4 regions of the Agrobacterium sp. fls2-241-TYG-188a genome follow, and region 2 is predicted to be linked to each of the others. Evidence: predicted binding sites of a transcription regulator. Region 2 holds the regulator's gene; each other region holds the start of a gene.
What was found. Region 2 encodes PhoB, which activates phosphate uptake and scavenging genes when phosphate is short. Its sites were predicted from a motif close to TGTCATNNANCTGTCAT; they were not measured.

Region 1: the regulator PhoB is predicted to act here: its motif matches at 2,219-2,235, upstream of QRN85_RS14615 (BtaA family protein).
Region 3: the regulator PhoB is predicted to act here: its motif matches at 2,027-2,043, upstream of QRN85_RS13665 (esterase-like activity of phytase family protein).
Region 4: the regulator PhoB is predicted to act here: its motif matches at 1,873-1,889, upstream of QRN85_RS21955 (alkaline phosphatase).

The regions. Positions count from the first base shown of each region.
Region 1 covers NZ_JARVRD010000003.1:110,207-115,017, reverse strand. Annotated here, with positions in the region: gene QRN85_RS14625 (glycoside hydrolase family 25 protein) at 1-107, opposite strand, end outside; gene QRN85_RS14620 (class I SAM-dependent methyltransferase) at 249-926, opposite strand; gene QRN85_RS14615 (BtaA family protein) at 923-2,173, opposite strand; gene QRN85_RS14610 (lytic transglycosylase domain-containing protein) at 2,372-3,487, opposite strand; gene QRN85_RS14605 (LysE family translocator) at 3,716-4,351, opposite strand; gene QRN85_RS14600 (pyrophosphate--fructose-6-phosphate 1-phosphotransferase) at 4,525-4,811, opposite strand, start outside.
Region 2 covers NZ_JARVRD010000002.1:65,580-70,390, reverse strand. Annotated here, with positions in the region: gene QRN85_RS07175 (DUF6481 family protein) at 64-453, opposite strand; gene QRN85_RS07170 (hypothetical protein) at 492-713, opposite strand; gene QRN85_RS07165 (cold-shock protein) at 940-1,149, opposite strand; gene phoB (phosphate regulon transcriptional regulator PhoB) at 1,673-2,356, opposite strand; gene phoU (phosphate signaling complex protein PhoU) at 2,488-3,204, opposite strand; gene pstB (phosphate ABC transporter ATP-binding protein PstB) at 3,292-4,107, opposite strand; gene pstA (phosphate ABC transporter permease PstA) at 4,176-4,811, opposite strand, start outside.
Region 3 covers NZ_JARVRD010000002.1:1,427,790-1,432,600, forward strand. Annotated here, with positions in the region: gene QRN85_RS13665 (esterase-like activity of phytase family protein) at 1-1,971, opposite strand, end outside; gene hupB (DNA-binding protein HupB) at 2,196-2,471, opposite strand; gene lon (endopeptidase La) at 2,673-4,811, opposite strand, start outside.
Region 4 covers NZ_JARVRD010000009.1:30,280-35,090, forward strand. Annotated here, with positions in the region: gene dnaK (molecular chaperone DnaK) at 1-1,595, opposite strand, end outside; gene QRN85_RS21955 (alkaline phosphatase) at 1,947-3,704, shown strand; gene QRN85_RS21960 (hypothetical protein) at 3,795-4,265, shown strand; gene QRN85_RS21965 (ABC transporter ATP-binding protein) at 4,268-4,811, shown strand, end outside.

The sequences.
Region 1 (4,811 bases), on a different contig from region 2:
AAGCGAGGCTTGGCGACGGATGCGGTTTCAAGAAAATCGTAGCTGGTGGATGTGCAGCCGCTCAACAACAGAACGGTCGAAAAGAGTGCCGGAAGTAGCCGCTGCATGTTGATCCCAGTGAAATGAATGACGTCCCCGCTCCAGACATGACGAAGCGGCGTAATCTCCTGTTTACCATAACAGGGTAAACAAGCCGTTATGGCAATAGGCCTACGGAAATTCATTGCTGCAGCGGCTGAACGTCTGCTCTAGACTTTCGGCAGGGTCAGAACCGCCCGCCAGGCATAGCCTCGGGCGATCGGCTGAAATTCCAGTGAGGCATTATAGCTGCCAGCCAGGGCCTGTAGCACATACTTCATGTTGGCGCGCGGCGTGACGTGAAACTTCGCCAGCCATGCCTGTAGCATGGTGCGGAACCAGCGAGGCAGCTCTTCCTGTTGGCCGAAATCAACGATGTGCAACGAGCCGCCCGGCGCCAGCGAGAGGATGGCGCGTTCCACTGCCTTTTCCCACTCCGGTATCATCGATAGGGCATAGGAAATCATGACCCTGTCGAAGCCTTCGGCGCGGCCAAATTCGCTAAGGCGAAAAGTTGTTGCGTCGGACACGCGCAGAACGGGCCGCTCGCGATGGCCTGCGAAGTTTTCGGCTGCTGTGGTCAGCATCTCGGATGAAATGTCGAGGCCGTAGAGCTTGGCGGTTGGAAAGAGCCTTGAGGCGCGCAGAAGATTGCGTCCCGTGCCGCAGCCCACTTCCAGCAGGCTGCCGCCTGTCGGTACATCGAGCCTGTCGATGGTCGTGTCACGTCCCAGCAGGTAATATTTGCGCGTGATGTCGTAGATATGCCGCTGGTGGCGGTACATGCGGTCCATCAGGTTCGCGTGGCCGGTATCGCCCAGGCCGATATTCTCGCCAATGCTCTTCATGCCTGTGCCCTCTGGTAAATATGGAAGCCGCCATAGATCGCAGAGCGATCGCGGGCATTCAGCTCTTGCGACCGTTCCGCCAGATAGCACCACTGGGCGCGGATGTCGGGCGAAAGACGGCCTTCGATCACGCTCTTTTCTGCGGCTGTGCGGAAAATCACGCGTGCGTCGGGAGCTGCTGTACGGCTGATCTGCGACCAGAGTTCATTGATCTGCGTATCGCTCATCCAGTCCTGCGCATCGAGCAGGACATAGCGATCAACGCTCGATGCGGGCTTGGCAGCCAGAAGTTCCGTGAAGGTGGCGTGATGCACGTGGACCCGCGAGGCATTGTCGCGAATGGCCTGGTAGTAATCATTGCGCAGGTAGTCGGGCAGATTGCCTTCCTGAGCCTGCGGGTAGCGACGCGCAAAAGCCTGCCATGCGAAGTAATTATCCTTGAGCGGAAAGTCGCAGGCGAGTTTTTCAAGGCGTTGGCGCAGCACCGGCGCGATGGTGTTGCCATCCGAAAGGCTGGCGAGTTCATCATATTGCCGGGGAGGGATGCCAAGACCGAAAAGCGAGCTCTTGCGCTTCGTAAGCCAGCGAATCATTGGCTTGTCGAACAGCGGCGCAACCTTCTGGTCGAAAAACTGGCGCTGCTCGTCCAGCGAACGCGTCTTGGCCATCTCCTGAAGCTTGACGCCGTGCAGGCGGGCCAGAACATGGCCAGCGCCGATGAAGCGGCCCAGAAGCCCTGTGCGGTAAATATTGCGATTGAACACGGAGATGCGGCGACGTCCGGTCAACGTGCGCTTTGACCAGTAGGCACGCGTCTGCGGATCGAGGTGCGGTGCGATGAAGCGGTCATAGCCATCGCTGTTGGAGCGTACATTGGCCACACCGAACTGCCGGACAACATCGCGATGATTTGGCAGGTGACGGAAGGCGGCGAGTTTCAGCTTGTTGAGGGCGATGTGGTGCGGGTTGAGGTCCACAACGTCAATCCGCGCCGGATTGCGGGAAAGGTAGGTCAGAACATTGCAGCCACCAGAGCCGATGGTGACGATGCTGTGCCCGTCCCGCAGTTCCATCGCCTGCATGTCGACATCCGGATCTTCCCAGATTTGCGGATAGACCAGACCCGAAAACAAAACGCCGAACAGACGCTCGGACATGCCGCTTGTGGACAGGGCCTTGTGCTGAAGCAACGCGTTCTTGAGTTTAAGGTTTTTACTGAAACCGGTTTTCGGCGCGACACCCGTCATATGATTCCACCTCTCGTTCGGTTGAGAGGCGTTTACCGGCATGACGCAACAGTTTGATGACGGGTTAACGGTGGCTTCATCTTGCCGTCATAACGGCTCCGGCTGGGACCAGGAAGGCACACGTCTGAGCACGATCAAGGCTCTGATCGCGCCAGAATTAAACCAGAACCGGGGTGGTGAAACGAGTTGGAGTACCGCTTACTTGCGAAGGACGTGCAGCATTCCACGGCGCTTTGCGTCGTAGTAGTAGCCACGCGCATAAAGGCGAACCGCATTGTCACGGTTGTTGTCCGCCACCAGCCAGGCGCCGCGCAGATACTTCACCGCATATTTCAGATTGGTTTCGGCATCGAAAAGGCCGGATGCGGGGCCGTCGAAGCCCATGGAGCGGGCGGTTGCATGTTTGATCTGCATCAGGCCGAAGTGACCGCCATTGAATGCGCCGGGATTGTAGCGGCTTTCGCGCTGCACGACACGGTGTACCAGATCTTCCGGCACATCATACATCGTCGCATATTTGGTAATCAGTCCGCTCAGCTTCTGACGGCCAGCCATGACCGAACCATCGGTGGTGATGCCTTCGCGGGTGCTGATCGCAGCAAGGGCTGCGTTTTGCGGAGCCGATGCATAGGCAAGCATGGCGCCCTGCGGTTTTGGAACCGGGATTACGCTTTGCTGCTTCATCATTTCTTCGGTCAGCGGAATGGGTGCTGCCGAAGGGGTGCCCGGTGCGCTAGGCGCTGGCGGGAACCCGCCCTTTAACGCAACGACCTGCGGAAGTGCTGCCGCAGAGGTGTTTGTCTGGTGGGCCACAGCGGCGACTGCCGGTGCTGTGGCGGCTGGCGCTGCAAGCGCAACCTGCTGAGCGGGCGCCTGTGGCTGTATCTGTGCGTCAATGGCGGCAGCAGCTGCTGCGGCCGCAATTTCGGAAGCGGGCGGAAGGGCTACACGTCCACCCTTCACGGCAACTGCCGAAGCCATGGTCGGGCCAGCAACCTGTGCTGCTGTAGCGGTCGATGCCACGGTCGCGCCTGCCGGTGAGACGGTTGCGCCAGCAGGGGCGGCGGCTGTGCCAGCTTGCGTTGCTGCGATTTGGGCGGCTGTGGCTTCACCGGAGTTCGCTGTTGCAGGGGTCTGTGTTGGCGTGGCGGCCACGTCGGGAGATGGCTGGGTCGTGGCAGCGAGTTTCGGCTGTTGAATATCGGCTTTTGATGCGACTTCGACGCTTGTGCACCCCGCCAAGCTCATTGCAAGGCCCATGGTTGATGACACAAGTAGAGCCGATGTTCGGCGAGAACTGCCAGGAAATTTCATGCTGCCGCCCTTGAGTGCGCCTGTCGCTCGTTACCCCCGTTTCAAGCGAAGCAGGCAGTCCCTATCCGGCGATCATTAACCTATCGTAAGGATTCCGGCAAGCGGCGACTTGTTGCTGCCGCACGTCGGCAGACGTTAGGAGCCGACCTAGCTCGTCTCATGCTTTTAGAAACAACGAGATAGGATGGTAAATTTGACATTCACCGCGATAGCAGAAGCTGTGGGTTTTCAGGCGGCGATCCGTCTGTATCCGGCGGTAACCGCACGGCCAGCAATGAAGTGCGTTCTCTTTGGATTGCGCTGCTTTTTGCTGATGGACATGCGCCGTACGGACGACAGCGTCACCTGAGCGAAGACAGCTTGAGCGGTGAGGCTTGCAAAAGCGATCAGCAGCACGACAGCCTGCATCTGCGATACCATTTCAACGACGTCACGCGAGCCGTTCACAAACTGTATGAGGAAGGCAACGAAAAAGCCGAAATAGCGCAGTCGAAGGGATGCGACACTGAAGCAATCGGAAAATGTGCTGCCGAAATTCTTGCCGCGGAGATTGTCGTTGTCGGCATTGGCCTCGCGGGCCGCAGGAGTAGCAATCGTCCACAGACTGAAAAGCATCAGCCATCCCGTGCCTGCCCATTGGGCAATATACAGAACGGCAGAGGGAAGAAACTCCGCGCCCGCCACGATGATGGATGCGGCGGTAACCGTTGTGACAATGCCTGATGTCGCGCCCATGACGGCAGCGACCAGAGCTTTCTTGCCACGGATGGAGGAATAGCTCGCAACTTTGAAGGAGATAGGCGAGGGCAGCGCGAAAAGTACGGCACAGGCTATGCAAAACACTAGCCAGACTTGTGCGGACATATGCGTTCCTCCTTGCCCTCCCGACTTCATTTTCTTTGAACTTACAGCATCGACCCAGAAACCGAAACGGATTTCTGGGTCTTGTGTTCATAACGTCGAGAGCGGTGTGTTTGCGCCACAGTCTGCAGGCTTAGCCCGATATTGCGGCACAAAGATGCGTAACCGTTTTAAGGTTACGCTGCCTTGTAGGGCTGGCCGATATGATCCATGACTTCGCCGAACCACTTGGCCGAGAGGTCGAAATGCTTTCCGCCCTTGATGCGCGGGAACTCGATGGTGCGCAGCTTGCCGCCTTGATCCTCGTCATGGCCGGTAACGCCGGATACCTTATTCAGTGCGCTTTCCACGGCCAGATCAACCATGCTCTGAATGAGTCGCAGATCCTCGCCATTGGCAGGTGCGGAGCGGGCATAATAACCGGACTTCTGCACCATGGTCCGCTCGGCACCGATAAGGCCGG
Region 2 (4,811 bases):
CCGGCAGGCTGAAGCGGGACCGGGTGGCCCGCTTTATGTTTGACGAGAACGTCTGTAGCCGGATTAGCCCTGGCGGGCCTTGCGGTTGGCATAACGGCGATCGCGTTCTGCCTTGCGCGCCGCTTCGTCTTCGATGACACGCGCGATGCGGTTCTTGTCGGCCAGCTTGCGGGCATCTTCTTCGGCGCTGGCGGCGGCATCGAGTTCTGCCTGCTTTTGAGCGGCTTCTGCTTCGATGCGGATTTTCTCGTCGCGCTTTTGCTGCTCGCGTTCAGCCTGGCGGGCCCTACGGGCTTCGGCAACGGCAATCTGCTCGGCCTGCTTGGCTTCGAGCATCGGCGCTGCGGCTTCCTTGGCTGCCTTGTAGGCCTGCAAAAGTGCGGCCTTGGCGTCAGCAGCAGCGCCGCGACGGTCGGCAACTTCGTTGGTTCTGGCGTTTCTTGTGTTTCTCAAATCTCTATTCCAGTTGAAGGGTCATTCCGATCTCGCGATCAGGACTTTTTACCGCGTTTTGTGGGCGCTGGCGGTGGGTTCAGGCTATCCTGCAATTCCTTGGCAAGACGCGCTTCGCGCAAGCGTTGGGTCTTTTCATCACGCGCCTGCGCAATCGAGTTCAGTTCGTCCACGGCGTGACCGCGAGCGAAGAACTGCGTCTGCGTGGCGCCGAATGCCTTCTCAGCCTGCTGGCGAGATTTGCTGTGTGTTTCGGACATGGATTTTCCTTCCTGTCGCTTCGGCTGAGATCGGGATCGATTTCAAAAAAATGCCGATGCGGAGTGGATTGGGTGGCCGGAGGCGGATTTCGCAAATGAAAAACGCTCTGGCGCATGTGCCGAGCTGCGGCACAAAAAAAGGCCAGGCAACGTGCCTGACCTCGGTTGGTCTCATACTTTCGACAGTGCCAGTACATCCGTGGTCAAAGGAAAGCAGATTCCGTATTTAAGCAGCCTGGAGATTGCAAGCCGACATTTTGCCCGACTTGTTGTCGCGCTCAAGGTCGTAGCTCAGCTTCTGGCCTTCAACGATTTCGCGCATACCTGCACGCTCTACAGCGGAGATGTGTACGAATGCGTCCGTGCCGCCGTTGTCTGGCTGAATGAAGCCGAAGCCCTTGGTGGAGTTAAACCATTTTACTGTGCCTGTGGTCATAATGAACCCTTTCAAAGCATAAGTGATAGATCACAGAACTGACGCCCTGTGTGCGAGTATAGCGATTTTTTTGAAGGAAAGGGTTAGTTCAAAACGCGGTGCTAATCGCGCGGCAACCAAAGCTCAGCAAGCAAAATATCGATGACCAATTGATAGAGGGTTATTCCCTGATAGTCAAACCTTAAATTACAGATAATTGAAATTCGCTTTTATCTTGCAACGTAAAGGCACGGTCAGAAGAATAATTACCCGTATCGCTATTTCAATTTCCGCAATGTCCCTGCCTGTTGTTTTTACTCAGAAAAATCGCTTGGAAAAGGAAATCCCGCCCTACCCTTTTTCGCACCCGAGGGCGAAGTTTGGAGCCGCCGCCAGAACCTGAGAATTTATCCTAGCGATGAACGCAAACGACGGTTCCCTCGGCGGCAGCTGTTCGATCCTGGCATAAAACAGGAAACGCGCGCCGTGTTCCAGCCAGAACATCCTGCGCGCGTTGTGCTTCAAAAGGGTGTCGAAAGGCCCGTCAGGCTTCCATGGAATAGCCCGCGCCGCGCACGGTGCGAATGACATCCTGCATATTGGAGAAGTTGAGCGCCTTTCTCAGACGGCCGACATGAACGTCCACGGTGCGTTCATCCACATAGATATCGTGACCCCATACGCCATCCAGAAGCTGCGAGCGCGAGAAGACGCGACCGGGGGAGACCATGAGGAACTCCAGCAGGCGAAACTCGGTTGGCCCCAGACGCACTTCGCGGGTCTTGCGGTGCACGCGGTGGGTTTCGCGGTCGAGTTCGATATCGCCGCATTTCAGGACGGAGGACAGAACTTCCGGGCGGGCACGGCGCAGCATGGCCTTGACGCGTGCCATCAGCTCTGGGGTCGAAAACGGCTTGACCACATAGTCGTCAGCGCCGGTCGCCAATCCCCGCACGCGCTCGCTCTCCTCGCCACGCGCCGTCAGCATGATGATCGGCAGGCGTTCGGTTTCCGGGCGCATTCTTAAGCGACGGCAAAGCTCGATGCCGGAAACGCCCGGCAACATCCAGTCCAGGATCAGAAGATCCGGGGTGCGTTCCTGCAAGCGGATTTCCGCCTCGTCGCCACGGGGAATGGTGTCGACGTCATAACCTTCGGATTCCAGATTGTAGCGGAGAAGAACGCTGAGCGCTTCTTCATCTTCGACAACTGCGATTTTCGGCACCATGGATTTGAACTCCGCCAGTCTGACCAGAGCGCAAGGCGTTCTTCGGGGCGCATTGCGGCCGCTCTGGCATGTTGATCGACACATCGGGCCGACCGAAGGTCATGTTCGACCTTCGGCGCCGATGCTGCAACTCACTCGGTTACTGCGCCAAGCGTGTTGGAACTATCGTCCTTCGGACGCTCGCCTTCCGGCTGGCTGCCGGTGGTCATGTAGTAGATGGTTTCGGCAATGTTGGTTGCGTGGTCGCCAACGCGCTCGATGTTCTTGGCGCAGAACAGGAGATGCGTGCAGGTCGTGATGTTGCGCGGATCTTCCATCATGTAGGTCAAGAGCTCGCGGAACAGCGAGGTGTACATGGCATCGATCTCTTCATCGCGCTCGCGGATGGCCTGGGCCTTTTCCGCCGAACGGGTGGAGTAGACGTCAAGCACTTCCTTGAGCTGCACCAGCGCCAGTTCCGACAGGTGCTCCAGACCGCGGGCCAGCTTGCGCGGAACGCCGGTACCGGCAACCGCGATGACGCGCTTGGCGGTGTTCTTGCCAAGGTCGCCCACGCGCTCCAGATCGGCAGCGATACGCAGCGAGCCGATGATTTCACGAAGGTCGGCAGCCATGGGCTGACGCTTGGCGATGGTGACGATGGCCTTGTCGCCAATCTCACGCTCGGCATGATCGAGGATCGTGTCGTCGGATATGACCTTCTGGGCAAGTGCTGCGTCGGAATTGACGAGCGCGCGCACCGCATCGGCGCACATCTGTTCCGCCAGACCGCCCATTTCGGCGATGCGGCGGGTGAGGAACTTCAGCTCCTCGTCATAGGCGGACATGATATGGGAATGTGTCGGCATGTACGAAATCTCCAGTTTCGATGCGCTGGCCCGCAAGCCCGGACGGGCTCAAGCGGTGCCACGCGAATGGTTTCAACCTGCGGCAGATCAGCCGAAGCGGCCCATGATGTAGTCCTGCGTGCGCTGGTCATCCGGGTTGGTGAACATCTTGTCGGTGTCGTTTTCTTCGACCAGATGGCCCAGATGGAACATGGCGGTGCGCTGCGAGACGCGGGCTGCCTGCTGCATGGAGTGGGTGACGATGACGATGGTGTAGTTTGCGCGCAGCTCGTGGATGAGTTCTTCCACCTTTGCCGTCGCAATCGGGTCCAGCGCCGAGCATGGCTCGTCCATCAGGATGACTTCAGGAGACACAGCAATCGCGCGCGCAATGCACAGACGCTGCTGCTGGCCGCCGGACAGGCCGGTGCCTGATTCATGCAGGCGATCCTTGGCTTCGTTCCACAGACCGGCCTTCTGCAGGCTGGACTCGACGATCTGGTCCATATCCGCCTTGTTGCGGGCAAGACCATGGATGCGCGGGCCATAGGCGATGTTTTCATAGATCGTCTTGGGGAATGGGTTCGGCTTCTGGAACACCATGCCGACGCGGGCGCGCAGTTCCACCACGTCGATGGACTGATCGTAGATATCGTCTTCATCGAGCGTGATCTTGCCCGTGACACGGCAGCCGTCGATCGTATCGTTCATACGGTTGAGCGTGCGCAAAAAGGTGGATTTTCCGCACCCGGACGGGCCGATCAACGCGGTGACCGTGTTCTCGCGGACATTCAGGTTCACGTCGTAAAGAGCACGCTTCTCGCTGTAATAAACGGAAACGTCCTTACCAATCATCTTGTATGTTACATCATTCATTTTCTTGTCCAGCGCCTTCTCAACTGCTGCTTCCGACAACATATTCATAATTAAAGCTCCCGGTGTTTGTTTTATCGCATTTCCGGACGAAAAACCGGTCGGCACGTTGTGATGGCCTACCAGCGACGCTCGAAGCGGCGACGCAACAGGATTGCACCCACATTCATGACGATGAGGAACATAAGCAGGATGATGATGGCGCCTGACGTTCTCTCGACAAAGGCACGTTCCGCTTCGTTCGCCCACATGTAGATCTGCACCGGCAGGGCCGTGGACGGATCCATCGGCGTTGTCGGATAATTCGCGACGAAGGCGACCATGCCGATGAGCAGCAGCGGTGCGGTTTCGCCAAGGGCATGTGCCAGGCCGATGATGGTGCCGGTAAGAATGCCGGGCATGGCCAGCGGCAGCACATGGTGGAAAATGGTCTGCATCTTGGATGCGCCAAGGCCCAGAGCCGCAGCGCGGATGGATGGCGGCACCGCCTTCAGCGCCGCGCGGGTGGCGATGATGATGGTCGGCAGGGTCATCAGCGTCAGCACGAAGCCACCGACCAGCGAAGCCGAGCGCGGGAAGCCCATGAAGTTGATGAAGACCGACAGGCCAAGCAGACCGTAAACGATGGACGGTACGGCAGCCAGATTGTTGATGTTGACTTCGATGAGGTCCGTCAGGCGGTTCTTCGGTGCAAACTCTTCCAGATAGATGGAGGCGGCAACACCGATGGGCAGCGAAAGGACCAGAACGATCAT
Region 3 (4,811 bases), 1.4 Mb from region 2:
GTCAGAGATTGCGACGGTGTAAAGCTTCTTCAGCTTTGCCTTATCACCCACCTGGTTGTCACGCTCTACGATGTAAACCTGATCGCCATGGGCAGTGATTTCGGAAAGGCCGACCCAGCCCTCGCCAGCCTTCTCCAATGGATAGCGAACTGCGCCCCATTCCTTGGACTTCGGATTATAGGACACGAGCTTCACTGTGCCCTTTTCATCCTTGCCCCATTCGCGTTGAACGGCCATCCACAGCGTGGCGTCATCGCCCTTGCCGATCATGGTCACGCCTTCAAAGCCGAAGCGTGTCTCACCTTCCAGCAATTCCTTGGGAAGAGCGATCTCGGCCTTGATCTCACCCTTGGCGCTGATGTTGTAGAGAGCGTGCGGAACGAGTTTCTCACTATTGCCTTCGGATGCCACCCAATAGCCGCCCTTCCCATCCAGCGTGATGCCTTCGAGATCCAGTTTCTGAGCGGCAGTGCCATCGCGCTTGACGCGAAGGACGCTGGTGATGACAGCCGGTTGCTTCGTCGCGTCTATGGTGAAGATGGATGGCTGATTGCCGTAAACCGAATCTGAAACGGCGTAGAAAATGCCGTCTTTCTCGGAATCACCAACGAGACCAGACAGGGCGCCCCATCCAATCGGCATTCCATCTTTCTGCGCCGATACGATTTGCGGATAGGCTGCCTTGGCTTCGGAACGCTCGTAGATCATGACGTGCGAGCGCGCTCCGCCATCTTTTGCCAAATCAGCTTCGTTGGCGGTGACCAGCAGGTTTCGCGACGGAATGGCTACCGCACCTTCCGGTGACACGCCCGATGGCAGGATTTGCGTGAGGGTCGGCTCACCGCCAGTATCCTTGTAGACGCCGACGACAGAAGCGCGCTCCGCCAGGACGAAGAAGTATTTGTCTTCTCCGAATGTCGCGGCTTCAAGCCCTTCAGGCTCGATACCCTTGGATTTTGAACGCTTTTCCGGGTAGTGGCCGAGTGCGGCTACGGCATGTTCGAATGACGAACCAGCTTCGTAGACAACCTTGCCGGCCTTGTCGAAAATCGTAAAGCCACGCGCGCCACCTTCCCAGTCGCCCTCATTGGCAACAACGATGCGATCATTGCCGAGCCATTTCACGGCATCCGGCTCACGCTTGCGCGCATCCTGCTTGTCGGAAAACGCCAACTGTCCATCGCTCTTGGTATCGATGTCCTTGAGATCGACGGTCCCGGCAGAGAAGTGGCTGGTTACCTTGCCGCTCTTGCCGTCGATGATAACAATATGGTTGTTTTCCTGAAGTGTCAGCGCAACTTCGCCATTGCCGTTGATCGACACGAATTCTGGCTCGGGATCTTCCGGGGCAATCTCTGCCAGGCCCGTCACATCGATCTTCTTCAGCGTTCCGCAATCCGGCGCACCATCCTTCAAGCCGATGGTAACGAGGAAACCGGCGGGCATCTGCGGCAAGGCGCCGTCATTGGCTTTCTCATCCCGCTCATTCTCAATCGCGATGGCGATGAAGCTCTTGTCCGGCGAGATGGCAACGGAATCAGGCTGGCCGCCCAGGTCGCAACTGGTCTCGATCTTGCGAGAAGCGATGTCTACCGTAACCAGCTTGCCCGCTGGCTTCACATAGCTCTCGGACGTATTGACGGCCGCAAGAACCTTGGCTCCGGATGCCGTGACCGAGGTTGGCTCTCCGTCCATCATCAGCGCGCCCAGCGCTTTCGGTGCCTTGGCGTCGCTGATGTCGATAAAGCCGATCGCGCCGAGCGGGCTATCGGAATAGATCAGCGTCTTGCCATCACCACTGGCAGTGATGATTTCCGCAGAGGTTACGGTCTCTTCCTTCTTGTCGGAAGGAAGGTTCAACGCCACCGGAAAAGACGCAATGCGGTTGAAAACCTGTTCAGCCGCAGCAGGAAAAGCGGCAGAGGCGAAGAGTGCCGCAGTCAGCGCAGCACAGGAAAAACGAAGTGTCATGGTGTCCCCTTCAATGCACCCCAAAAATGCATGGATGCGTTTTTGCGACATGGACGTGACAGGGACATGACAGTGCGAACTTGATGATAAACAAAAAGCCCGGCGCGTGGCCGGGCTTTCAGCATTTTGTGGCAACCATTCGCAAGACTGCGCAAAGAGCCAAAATTTTCCTCGTCTACCTCAAATGCCGTCCGCACGCCGCAGGCGCAGACAGCCCGGGCGAATTAGGAGTTAACAGCGTCCTTCAGGCCCTTGCCTGCGGAGAACTTTGGAACGTTGCGAGCCGGAATATCGACTTCTGCACCCGTGGATGGGTTACGGCCCTTGGAGGCTTCGCGACGGCTTACGGTAAAGCTGCCGAAGCCTGCGAGACGGATGTCGCCACCAGCCTTCAATTCGCTCTGGACGGTTTCGAATACTGCGTCGACGGCAGAAGCGGCATCAGCCTTGGTGAGACCAGCCTTTTCGGCAACTGCAGAAACGAGCTCGTTCTTGTTCATGTTTCCACCCCTTTCAATGGTATGAAACGACTCAAATTGGATCGGCGCAGAATACTTATCTATTCGCGCACCGCCACCCAAAAGCGCTGGAATGGCCTGAAAAACAAGGGGTCTAGCGTTCTTTTCACAAAAAAGGCTGGCATTACTGCCAGCCTTTCAACGATTTTGTGCTAAATTAGCACCATCGATCACAGCAACGCATCAATGTGCGATTGTCTGACTGCCGTCATCTACACCTTCAACGGTTGCAATGACCGGCGTCTCGATGCTGCCATCCCACTCGATAGGCTCTGGCATACGCACAAGCGCATGTTGCAGGACCTCACCCATGCGGGCAACCGGAATGATTTCCATTCCGTTTTTGACGTTATCAGGAATATCAGCCAGATCCTTGGCATTCTCTTCCGGAATAAGTACCTTCTTGATGCCACCGCGAAGTGCGGCGAGCAGCTTTTCCTTCAGGCCACCGATTGGCAGCACGCGTCCGCGAAGGGTGATTTCACCCGTCATCGCGACGTTGCGGTCAACGGCAATGCCCGTCATGATGGACACGATGGCGGTAGCCATCGCCACACCCGCAGATGGACCATCCTTCGGTGTCGCGCCTTCCGGCACGTGCACGTGAATGTCCGACTTGTCGAAGCGCGGCGGTTCGATGCCGAAATCCACAGCGCGCGAGCGGACATAGGAAGCCGCTGCCGAAATGGATTCCTTCATGACTTCCTTCAGATTGCCCGTCACCGTCATGCGGCCCTTGCCGGGCATCATCACGCCTTCGATCGTCAGGAGTTCGCCACCAACCTCTGTCCAGGCCAGACCGGTGACAACACCAACCTGATCTTCGCGTTCGGCTTCGCCATGGCGGAAGCGTGGAACACCCAGATAGTCATGGATGTTTTCGGCAGTCACTTCGACCGATTTGGTCTTGCCCTTGATGATCTCCGTCACGGCCTTACGTGCCAGCTTCATCAATTCGCGTTCGAAGTTACGCACGCCGGCTTCCCGTGTGTACTGCTGGATGACCGCCATCAAGGCGCCATCCGTCACAGAAAACTCTTCCGGACGCAGGGCGTGTTCCTTGATTGCCTTTGGCAGAAGGTGACGCTTGGCGATTTCGCGCTTTTCGTCTTCCGTGTATCCAGCAATACGGATGACTTCCATACGGTCCATCAATGGGCCTGGAATGTTCAGCGTATTGGCCGTCGTTACGAACATGACGTCCGACAGGTCATATTCCACTTCGAGATAGTGGTCCATGAATGTCGAGTTCTGTTCCGGATCCAGCACCTCCAGCAAAGCAGATGATGGATCACCGCGGAAATCCTGTCCCATCTTGTCGATTTCATCGAGCAGGAAGAGCGGGTTTGCCTTCTTTGCCTTCTTCATCGACTGGACGATCTTGCCCGGCATCGAACCGATATACGTACGGCGGTGACCACGGATTTCGGCTTCGTCACGAACGCCACCGAGCGCCATACGCACATATTCGCGTCCGGTTGCCTTGGCGATAGACTTTGCAAGCGAGGTCTTGCCGACACCGGGAGGGCCGACGAGGCACAGGATCGGGCCACGAATCTTCGTCGCACGGGCCTGCACGGCCAGATACTCGACGATGCGTTCCTTGACCTTGTCGAGACCGAAGTGATCCAGCTCGAGAACCTTCTCGGCCGCATTCAGATCGGTCTTGATCTTGGACTTCTTGCCCCATGGCAGGCCGAGCAGCCAATCCAGATAGTTGCGCACGACTGTCGCTTCCGCAGACATCGGGCTCATCTGACGAAGCTTCTTCATTTCGGCTTCCGCCTTTTCGCGGGCCTCCTTGGAGAGCTTTGCTTTGGCAACACGTTCCTCCAGTTCGGCCATCTCGTCGCGGCCATCCTCGCCGTCGCCGAGTTCCTTCTGGATCGCCTTCATCTGCTCGTTCAGATAATATTCGCGCTGCGTCTTTTCCATCTGGCGCTTGACGCGCGAGCGGATACGCTTCTCGACCTGAAGAACGGAAATCTCGCCTTCCATGAAGCCGAGTGCCTTTTCAAGGCGCTGCTTCACACTCACCGTTTCAAGCATTTCCTGCTTTTCGGTGATCTTGATGGAAAGATGCGAGGCAACCGTATCGGCCAGCTTCGAATAGTCATCGATCTGGCCAGCAGCACCGACAACTTCCGGCGAAATCTTCTTGTTGAGCTTCACATAGCTTTCGAACTCGGAAACAACCGAACGAGACAGAGCCTCGATCTCAACGGGGTCTTCTTCCGGCTCGTCCAGAAGAACAGCAGTTGCTTCGTAGAAGTCTTCCCGATCGGTGTATTCATCGATTTTCGCGCGGCCCTTGCCCTCAAC
Region 4 (4,811 bases), on a different contig from region 2:
TTCTTGGCTTCGACAGCGGCGCGACGCTTCTTGTCTGCTTCGGCATTCGCTTCAGCGTCCTTGACCATCTTTTCGATGTCGGCGTCGGAAAGACCACCAGATGCCTGAATGCGGATCTGCTGTTCCTTGCCGGTGCCCTTGTCCTTGGCGGAAACCTGCACGATGCCGTTGGCGTCGATATCGAAGGTGACTTCGATCTGCGGGACGCCGCGTGGCGATGGTGGCAGGCCGACGAGGTCGAACTGGCCGAGAAGCTTGTTGTCCTGCGCCATTTCGCGCTCACCCTGCGAAACGCGGATGGTCACGGCAGACTGGTTGTCTTCTGCGGTCGAGAAGGTCTGGCTCTTCTTGGTCGGGATCGTCGTGTTACGGTCGATCAGACGTGTGAAGACGCCACCGAGCGTTTCGATACCGAGCGACAGAGGTGTCACGTCGAGAAGCAGAACATCCTTGACGTCGCCCTGCAGAACGCCAGCCTGAATGGCTGCGCCCATGGCAACGACTTCGTCCGGGTTGACGCCCTTGTGAGGCTCCTTGCCGAACAGCTGCTTTACGACTTCCTGGACCTTCGGCATACGGCTCATGCCGCCGACGAGAACCACTTCATCGATCTCCGCAGCGGTAACGCCCGCATCTTTCAGCGCTGCCTTGCACGGTGCAACGGTGCGCTGGACCAGATCGTCCACCAGGCTCTCGAACTTGGAGCGCGTCAGCTTCAGCGTCAGGTGCTTAGGACCTGTCGCATCTGCCGTGATGAAGGGCAGGTTGATTTCGGTCTGCTGCGAAGAAGACAGCTCGATCTTTGCCTTTTCGGCAGCTTCCTTCAGGCGCTGAAGCGCAAGCTTGTCGCCCTTAAGGTCGATGCCCTGATCCTTCTTGAATTCACCGGCCAGATATTCGACCAGACGCATGTCGAAGTCTTCACCGCCGAGGAAGGTGTCGCCATTGGTCGACTTCACTTCGAAGACGCCGTCGCCGATTTCCAGAACGGAAATATCGAAGGTACCGCCGCCCAAGTCGTAAACAGCAATCGTCTTGCCGTCCTTCTTGTCGAGGCCATAGGCGAGAGCCGCAGCAGTCGGCTCGTTGATGATGCGCAGGACTTCAAGACCGGCAATGCGGCCAGCATCCTTGGTTGCCTGACGCTGGGCGTCGTTGAAGTAGGCAGGAACCGTGATAACGGCCTTCTCGACCTTTTCGCCGAGGTAGGATTCAGCGGTTTCCTTCATCTTCTGAAGGATCATGGCCGAAATCTGCGAAGGGGAGTAACCCTTGCCCTGTGCCTGAACCCATGCGTCGCCATTGTCGCCCTTGACGATCTCGAACGGAACGAGGCCCTTGTCCTTTTCGACGGTCGGGTCTTCGTAGCGGCGACCGATCAGGCGCTTGACGGCGAACAATGTGTTGGTCGGGTTGGTGACGGCCTGACGCTTGGCGGGCTGTCCAACCAGACGCTCGCCATCGTCGCTGAATGCGACCATGGAAGGGGTCGTCCGCGCGCCTTCTGCGTTTTCAATAACTTTAGTGTCCTTGCCGTCCATCACTGCGACGCAGGAATTGGTCGTGCCAAGGTCGATACCGATTACTTTTGCCATTCTCTTCTCTCCTTGAAGCGAGCTGTCGGAACCCCGGGAGGCATTCCATTGACAACTCCTTGACTTGGATGGTCTTCCGGTTAGTGCAGCATCTGCCGCTGTCTGGGGGGTATATAAGGAGCGATTTTTCCCGCTGCAAGGCGGATCAAGGTCTCGATCGCACCAAAAAACGAAGAAATAAGACTTGCAAAAAACAGATATTGCTCGCTCACCGCTTTTCCAGGGCAGCAGAATATAAATCGCCCGGTTGTATTGCGCACGCATGATTCGCGCCGATCGTCATTTCCCTGTCATGCAGGGTGCCTATAGGCGAGGTGCTTTTCATCAAAACATCTCATTTCGAGGTTCTCCATGCGCAAACTCATCGCCGCACTCGTTGCCACCACCATGCTTGCCGGTGCCGCACAGGCCGCAACCGTCTATCCTCTTGATCGTGCGACGATTCTCAGCGGTTCTCCTTTTGACTTCAAGGTCGAGTTCAAGGGCGTCGTGAAGCCGGAAGACGTCAAGATCACGGTCAACGGCCAGGATTACAAGACCGTCTTCGGTTCCGACGTAACCTTCACGGCGGAAGAAAAGGGCAAGGAAGACAAGGTGCTCGGTTCTGCCGTAACGCTCCGCGGCCTCAAGATTGCCAAGGCTGGCGATTACAAGGTCGAGGTTTCCGCCGGTTCTGAAACAAAGAGCGTCAACTGGACCGTCTATGGCACGAGCGAAAAGCCGAAGGCCAAGAATGTCATCTTCCTGCTGGGCGACGGTCTTTCTGTCGCGCACCGCACCGCTGCCCGCATCATGTCCAAGGGCATGACGGAAGGCAAGGCGAACGGTCGCCTGAACATGGACGAAATGGACCGCATGGCCTTCATCGGCACGTCTTCGACAGAAGCCATCGCGACCGATAGCGCCAACACCATGTCCGCCTATATGACCGGCCACAAGGCTCCGGTAAACGCTCTGGGCGTTTACGGCGACCGCACGCCTTCCAGCCTTGACGACCCTAAGGTCGAAACGCTGGGTGAGGCTCTGCGCCGCCAGACGAAGAAGTCCATCGGCATCGTGACGACCTCCGAATTGCAGGATGCGACACCTGCCGCCATCGTTTCCCACACCCGCAAGCGCGCCGACAAGGCAGAAATCACCGGCATGATGCTGGATGTAAAGCCTGATGTTGTCCTGGGCGGCGGCTCTGCCTATTTCCTTGGCAAGGACACACCCGGTTCCAAGCGCAAGGATGACAAGGACTATATCAAGCTGTTCAAGGATGCGGGCTACACGCTGGCAACCGACAAGAGCGAGCTCGAAAAGGCTGAAGGTTCGAACACCGGCAAGCTTCTCGGCTTGTTCCACACCGGCAACATGGACACGCTTCTCGACCGTAACTTCCTGAAGAAGGGCACCGTCGACAAGTTCCCGAACCAGCCGGGTCTCGTTGACATGACGACCGCAGCGCTCGGCGAGCTTTCGAAGAACCCTGAAGGCTTTTTCCTGATGGTTGAAGCCGCCAACATCGACAAGATGTCACACCCGCTGGATTGGGATCGTGCCGTTGTCGAAACCATCGAGTTCGACAAGGCCGTTGGCGTTGCCCGCGAATTTGCTGCCAAGAACCCTGATACGCTGATCGTCGTGACCGGTGACCATACCCACGGCGTTTCCATCATCGGCACCGTCGATGACGAAAAGCCCGGCGATGAGATGCGCGCCAAGGTCGGCACCTATGCCGAAGCCGGCTTCCCGAACTACGAAGACAAGGATGGCGATGGTTATCCAGACCGGATCGACGTCAGCCGCCGTCTGTTCCTGAATGCCAACAATGGTCCCGACCATTACGAAACATTCCGCCCGAAGATGGACGGTCCTTTCGTTCCGGCAATCCAGAACGAGAAGAAGGAATACATCGCCAACGAAGCCTACAAGAATGTTCCCGGCGCCGTCTTCGTGCAGGGCAACATCCCCAAGGATGGCGACAGCGGCGTTCACGCGGTTGACGATATCGTTCTGCAGTCCACAGGCCCCGGTTCCGAAGAGTTCAAGGGCTACATGGAACAGAGCGACGTATACCGCGTGCTGGCCGATGCTTTCGCGCTCGGCGCAAAGCAGACGCAGTAAGCAACAACGTCAAGAGATGTTCCGACCCGCCATCGGCGGGTCGGAATTGTCGTTTCAGGCCAAATACAATAGCAAAAAACGGAGACCGTCATGGTGTACCGGCCAGACAGGCTGACACGCAGACAGGCGCTGACACTTGCCAGCATCGCTCTCGCCAGCTTTCCAAGCCTCGTGCGCGAGGCTTCTGCATCGGCTGTGCCGCTCAGCTTCGACGAGATGTACGGCAAGGTCGGCGTTCTCGGATTGGAGTTTTCCGAGAAGCTGAAGCAGTTGTCCGGCAGGCAGATCCGCATGAAGGGCTTCATGGCGCCGCCGCTGAAGGCGGAAGCAGCCTTCTTCGTGCTGACGGAAATTCCCATGGCGCTCTGCCCGTTCTGCTCTTCGGATTCGGACTGGCCCGATAACATCGTGGTCGTCTATCTCTCGGAGAAACAGACCTTTGTGCAGCCAAGCACCACCATCGAGGTAACCGGTGTGCTGGAACATGGCTCCTGGACCGATCCGGAAACCGGCTTTGTCAGCCTGGTGCGGATCCGAGACGCCGAATACGCGGTATCCTGATCATGCTTCCATTGAAAATCTCAGATCTTTCCGTTTCCTATCCGGGACTTGCCGCGCCCGTTCTTTTTCTTGATGAATTTGGCGTTTCAGCGGGGGAAAAAATCGCGATCACCGGTGCGTCTGGGTCCGGCAAAAGCACTTTTGTCAATGTCATTACCGGTTTGGTGCGTCCGAACGCCGGACGTATCCTGTGGCGCGATCAGGACATTGCCGCCTATTCCGAAACGAAGAGAGACCAGTGGCGGGGAGGCAATGTCGGCCTCGTCATGCAGGAGTTCCACCTGCTGCCCGGTCTTTCCGCCATGGAAAATATATTGCTGCCCGCCCGCCTGTCGCGGGTCATGTCCCCGCAGCACGCCGAGCGCGCAGCATCATTGCTGGAGAAGACGGGGCTTCGTCGGCCGGACCAGAAAATCGACACCATGTCGCGCGGCGAGATGCAGCGGGTCGCCATTGCCCGCGCCCTGCTGAGAAAGCCCGGCGTAATCGTCGCGGACGAGCCGACCGCAAGCCTCGATCCTGAAAACGGAAAAGCCATTGGCAGGC